One region of the Robinsoniella sp. RHS genome, then DNA from elsewhere that is predicted to be linked to it. Evidence: predicted binding sites of a transcription regulator. Region 1 holds the regulator's gene; each other region holds the start of a gene.
The links. The regulator NrdR, encoded in region 1, represses ribonucleotide reductase genes. The targets are predictions, from matches to a motif close to CACAANATNTTGTG.

Region 1 (2,211 bases):
TGGCAAGAGTCAGAGCTGCACTTCGTAAACGCACCGGAGGTGTGGAAAAGATTCCGGAAGAGATCTTCCAGTGTGATTATCTCACGGTGGATAACGAAGCACATAAGGTTCTGATCGATGAAAAAGAAATCCATCTGACTCCGATCGAGTTTAAGATACTGAATTTATTAATAGAAAACAGAGGCAAGGTCCTTACTCATAATTATATTCTTCATCAGATCTGGGGTTATACAGAGGGCATAGAACCTGGGAACCTCAGAGTATTCATGGCAACGCTCAGAAGAAAAATCGAAAAGGATCCTGCCGATCCTAGATTTATTCTGACAGAAGTGGGAGTGGGTTATCGTTTTACTTCGTAAAACGGCCCTATTCGCACTTCTTTCTTATTTTTTCTTCATCAACCTCTACCAGGATGATGTCAGTGCCGATTTGTGTAACACATTCCCAGGGGATGATAAATTCGGTATCGCGGCCCAGAAATGAGCAGATTTTTCCGGGTCCCGGTACAATTAAGAAGAGGATTCGGCCGGTACGGGGGTCAATATCCACATCGCTGACGCATCCAATACAGCCGCAGGTACATACATTAATAACTTCCTTTTGTTTTAAATCACAAATACGCATAAAAGCTCCCCGGTCAGAGGCTATTTTAAAATTATGCACCAATCAGAAGGTACTTCCTGGTACAAGCATCTTTCAAACATACTCTGGATATTTTTACATTATATTGCACCACCCCGGCGATTATTCATATTTTTACATGAAATTGATTGACAGGGATTAAGGGATTGGATATACTCAAAACAGAAAATGCAATCTACATAATATTGGCAGGGGAGATATGCTCAAGAGGGGCAGATAAGGAGGTAATAATATGAAGTGTCCATTTTGCAACCAGGATAATACAAGAGTAGTGGACTCCAGACCGGCAGATGATAATAATTCCATCAGACGGCGCAGGCTGTGTGATGAATGCGGGAAGCGTTTTACTACATATGAAAAAGTTGAGACCATTCCGTTAATTGTAATCAAAAAAGATCAGAACAGAGAACAGTATGACCGGTCTAAAATAGAAGCAGGAGTACTTCGGGCATGTTATAAAAGACCAATACCGGTTCTTAAAATAAATGAAATGATAGATGCAGCAGAAACAGATGTTTTCAATCGGGAAGACAGAGAGATCGAAAGTACCATAATCGGCGAGATTGTCATGGACAAGTTAAAAGAACTGGATCCCGTGGCGTATGTCAGATTTGCATCGGTATATCGGGAATTTAAGGATGTAAATACATTTATGGATGAATTAAAGAAAATTTTAAAATAAGAATCAAAAAGAATCCGAAAGGATGTAATCGCCGGACGGCGGTACATCTTTTCGGATTCTTTTTAGATCAGTTTATATCTTTTTCCAATTCACTCAAAAAATGTCTGAGTGAAAAATCTTCTTCTTCCTTTTCTCTCCCAGTGATTTTATAAATGCCAGTATAGACTGATATTTGTAGATTAGCTGGAAGCAGATCAGGTTCAGAACCAGTGCAGCTATAACATCTATGATTGTGTGCTGTTTCAGGAAAACGGTTGCCATTACAATGGAGACTGTCAGCAAAAATACGCAGGTCTGTAAAATTCTGTGTTTTTTCAGTGCGCTGCTGCTGCGGATTGCGATGCAGCAGGCCACGGAATTAAAGACATGGATGCTGGGGAAAATATTGGTAGGTGTATCAATTGTATAAAGATATCTGACCATGTCGACAAAAATATTATCCCGTTCAAAGCTTCTTGGGCGCAGCGTATGTCCGTTGGGCCATAACAGAGAGATTACTAAAAACAGTGTCATCCCAATTGCAAGTGTGGCAATGAGGTGATAGTAATCTTTTATGTTTTTTTGAAACAGGGCAAAATAAATTACAGTTGCGGCTATGTACAAAAACCACAGAAAATAAGGAATTACAAAGATTTCTGAAAATGGGATCAGGTCGTCTAAACGGGATTGGATAATTTCCCTGTGATCAACAACGTGATTTTCCAGAAAGGAAAACGACAGCATATAAAAAATGCCGTACACTGGAATAATCCAGAGATGTTTACTGTTCTTTTTTGTATTCACGTAAAAGGTTCCTCCCATTGAATAAAGTTTTTCATAAGCACCGTAGAATCAAAAAAATTATACCATAATGAGCAGTTTTGAACAATGTAGTTCACGTTAAGTTC
Region 2 (2,211 bases), on a different contig from region 1:
ATCGAATAGGTAGGAATGGGATACTGGAAACCGCGTCCGTTGGCATCTCCTTCAATCATCGTCTCAATGAATGCCTTATTGATCATATCCATTTCTTTTTTACAGTCTTTATAACAGAAGTCCATTTCTTTTCCGCCTACGATAGCCGGAAGTTCCGCCAGGTCATTGGGAACGGTCCAGTCCAGTGTAATATTGGAAAATGGTGCCTGGGTTCCCCATCTGCTGGGGGTATTTACCCCATATATAAAGGACTCGATACATTTTTTAACTTCCCGGTAATTCAATTTATCTGCTTTTGCAAAAGGTGCAAGATATGTGTCGAATGAAGAAAAAGCCTGTGCGCCTGCCCACTCGTTTTGCATAATTCCAAGGAAATTCACCATCTGGTTGCAGAGTACGGATAAATGCTTTGCCGGAGCGGAAGTAATCTTTCCCTTGATTCCTCCAAGGCCTTCCTGAATCAGCTGCTTTAGGGACCAGCCTGCACAATATCCGGTAAGCATTGACAAATCATGAATATGGACATCCGCATTTCTATGAGCGTCTGCAATTTCCTCATCATATATCTCAGACAGCCAGTAATTTGCCGTAACCGCACCCGAGTTGCTCAGGATCAGGCCTCCAACGGAATATGTAACTGTAGAATTTTCTTTTACACGCCAATCCTCTACTTTAACATAGCTGTTAACGATTTCTTTGTAATCCAGGATAGTCGATTTCATATTACGGATTTTTTCCCGCTGTTTCCGGTATAAGATATATGCCTTTGCAACATCTCCGTATCCTGCCTGAACAAGAACGTTTTCCACGCTGTCCTGAATGCTTTCTACATCGATGACCCCGTCTTTAATCTTCCCCTGAAAATCAGCTGTCACACGAAGACCCAGAAGATTGGTCATATCCTCATTATATTCCTTTTGTGTGGCTTCAAATGCCTTTGCTATGGCATCACTTATCTTCCCTAAATTAAAATCTGCTACTTCCCCGTCACGCTTTACTACTCTAAACATACCCATGCTCCTTCCAATTCTCATACATCAGCTCATCTATTGTTCTAACTGTAAATGACATATTTCCAGTCAAAAAAAGCTCCATTCGTTCTCTCTTTTGAGAGCGACTGCAATTATTGTAGCAAATAAATTATTGACCGTCAAGCCAAAAAAGCACTATATCTATGTATTATTTTTGGCACATAACACTAGATATAGTACTTCCCCTTTATTTTGCAACATTTAGCCTGTCACATTTCCATAAATTTCCATAGGCACATATGCTTTGACATAGATCCCTTCCGCACGGTAATCTTCTTCCAAAAGCTGGCCGTATTTTCGTATTAATTGTATCAAACCCGCATCAGCATAGGGATATATCCGCTCTATTAAAATATTTTTCTCCTGCAGAATCTGTTCTAAAATATTTTTGAGCTCTTCTAAGCCTTCCCCTGTTTTGGCAGAAATGCACAAAGTTTTATCTGCCTTAAAATCCCGCAGAGTTTCTTTCTCAATAACCCTGTCCTGTTTATTAAAAAGTGTCACCACAGTTTTATCTGTGACACCCAGATTCGCCAATGTTTCATAAACTACAAACATCTGCTTTTCCATTTGCGTATTAGATGCATCTACTACATGAAGTATAATGTCTGCATACTTTGCTTCTTCTAACGTACTGCGAAAGGCCTCAATTAAATGATGGGGCAGTTTTCGTATAAATCCTACCGTATCGGTGAGCAGAATCTCCTGTCCGCCGTTTAAAGCGAGCATCCGTGTTGTGGGATCGAGGGTTGCAAACAGTTTGTCCTCTTCCAACACTTTTGCATCGGTAAGCTGATTTAAAAGGGTTGATTTCCCTGCATTGGTGTATCCTACGATTGCCGCTACCAATGTCTGGTTCTTACTCCGCTTCATCCTTACCACTTCACGGTGGCGCTTCACATCAGCCAGTTCTCGTCCTAACTGAGCGATTCTGTCCTTGATCAGACGCCGGTCCATCTCAAGCTTCTTTTCACCGGGGCCTCTGGTACCAATTCCGCCTCCCAGACGCGACAGGGAGCTTCTAAGCCCCACAAGACGTGCCAGGCGATACTTTAACTGTGCCAGCTCCACCTGGATCTTTCCTTCGCTTGTAGACGCCCTTGCAGCAAAGATATCCAGTATGATCAAAGTTCTGTCCATAACCTTTATATCCAGTTCCTGCTCCAGATTACGCAGCTGC
Region 3 (2,211 bases), on a different contig from region 1:
TAGGCAAATGGAGGCTGACTGCACCTACATTAAAACGTCCCGTAAATACAGGTTTGTCCTGTTCCGAAGCCGGATACATCCCGCCTTTTTCATACCAGGGGCTTAAAAATGCCCTGCACCCCATAGGGCTGATAACTCTGCCATACTGTTTGTACATACTGGATATATAACCTTTTCCGGTCATGGAAAGCCAGTCGGGATACATTGTTTTAGCAGAACATTCAATTCCAGATTCGAATACTTCTTCACAGACTTTCCCTGGACCGTGAAGATTTTCATCATAGAGGAAAACAATTTTCGGGAATAATACCGGTTTTTTGTTTCCAGGTTTTCCCTGTCCTTCTTTGTGTACGTTAAGCAGCGATATATTGCACATTTGTTCAAAACGCCCCTCGCCAAGTCCCATGGTAACAGTAACAAACGGATAGTCTCCACGTGAAGATCCCACTGTGTTCAGCTTATATTCTATTCCCTGCCATCCCTGGTCAAAATCACGCTTTACCTTGTCTGCAGCATAAACTTCTGCTTTTTCCTCATATCCCTGCCAAGACGGATCTGCGTAACTTAAAAACTCTTTTTTATATTTCTCATAGCTTTTATTTGCATAAGGGCCCAGCACTTTATCTACTTCCGGAACGGTAAATCCGCCATACTGCTGCGCAGCGGTACTCAGAATAATATCGCCCATAACATCGAATGCAGTATCCAGGGTCTTTGGCTCATTATACCAAACGTTTCCCATTTCAAACCCATCTTTTAACACCGTTGCCACATCAAACAGACAGCAGTTCATGGTGTCTAACCTTGCTGACTGATCGTGGATATAGATGTATCCGTCCTTGCATGCCTGCAATTCACTTCTTGTCATAAAAAATTTGCGGTATAAATTTTTGTTCAATTCATTAAAGATCAGACTTCTCTTGGTAGCCACCAATGCGCTGTCCGTATTGGCATTGCTCTTATCACCGATATAACGGATTGACTGGCTCTTGGTATAGACATCATCCATCATATGTATGAAGTCCAGTTTGTAATTACGGTAATCCCGGTAGCTTTTGGCAACACTTGGGTTCACCTGTTCCAGTGCTCCTTCAACTATATTGTGCATTTCCTGGATAGTAATTCCATCCCTGTTCATTTTATTGGCACGCTCTTTTGCAAATTTACAGATAAACTGAATCTCTTCATCATCAAAATTATACAAGATACGTTCTGCAGATTTATTGACAGCTGCTATAATCTTATTTACATTAAATTCTTCCTGTGTACCATCTTTTTTAATTACAAACATAATGATTCCCCTTTACTATATATGGTATTCTAATATTGTTTTCATCATTCGCATCACAAGATGTTGATCTTAAACAGTATATACTAAATTACCATGATAGTAAAGGGGAAAAATATAGTTTCTCAGGATAAACTTAAACCCCAATTAAAATCTATCCCTTCCCCTTTAAAGAGACACATTTACCTCTTCGCCAGTATAAAGGACCTTCTTATGTTCCCCGCAGCAAATAATTTCGAATTCACGCTGCTCCTGCATACCCGGAAAAGAACCTTCCCGTTCTGATATGCACAGTGTTTTCTCTGCGTCACAGTAAGTAAATTGGATTCTGGAATATTCTCCTGTTTCATAACCATAATCGTCTCCCGCATCTTCATAAAGCCGGAAACTTCCATCTGCACCAGGATAAATTTTGATTGCCACCGGCTTTTGCAATTCCTGCTGGGCATATTGCAGTTCTTCCTGCGCAAGGGGAAGAATACTGCCTGCTTTAACATATACCGGAATCCTGTCCATAGTAATATCTGCCTCGATTTCCTGTCCGCCTTCTGTCTTTCTCTCTGTCCACAGGTCATACCAGCTGCAGCCTTTTGGAAGATATACCTTCTGTTTCTTTTCTTCCTGAAGCAAAACACTGCCAACTCCGTAGAACACCGGTTTTATAACAGGGCAGATTAACAGATTCGGGCCAAACATATATTCATCTGCCCTGTTTCTTACCTTATCATCATCAGCAAAATCAAACATCAGACTTCTCATAATTGTGCTGTTATCCAGATAGACATTTCCGGCAAGTGAATAGATATACGGCATCAGACGGTAACGCAGGCGAATAAATTTTTCAATTGCATCATAAAACTCACTGCCTTTCTCCCCGAAATTCCAGATTTCTCTTGGAGTATCCGTCCCGTGAGAGCGATGCA

Region 2: RHS_RS13640 (ribonucleoside triphosphate reductase) is a predicted target of NrdR. The motif match lies at 1,197-1,210, and genes of this name have one in related genera.
Region 3: nrdD (anaerobic ribonucleoside-triphosphate reductase) is a predicted target of NrdR. The motif match lies at 1,305-1,318, and genes of this name have one in related genera.

Annotation. Positions count from the first base shown of each region.
Region 1 is NZ_JNGB01000025.1:42,521-44,731, reverse strand. Features, by position in the region: gene RHS_RS13475 (response regulator) at 1-359, shown strand, start outside; gene RHS_RS13470 (YlmC/YmxH family sporulation protein) at 367-624, opposite strand; gene nrdR (transcriptional regulator NrdR) at 875-1,324, shown strand; gene RHS_RS13460 (phosphatase PAP2 family protein) at 1,418-2,107, opposite strand.
Region 2 is NZ_JNGB01000026.1:16,526-18,736, forward strand. Features, by position in the region: gene RHS_RS13640 (ribonucleoside triphosphate reductase) at 1-1,010, opposite strand, end outside; gene hflX (GTPase HflX) at 1,233-2,211, opposite strand, start outside.
Region 3 is NZ_JNGB01000016.1:143,617-145,827, forward strand. Features, by position in the region: gene nrdD (anaerobic ribonucleoside-triphosphate reductase) at 1-1,294, opposite strand, end outside; gene RHS_RS09080 (TIM-barrel domain-containing protein) at 1,457-2,211, opposite strand, start outside.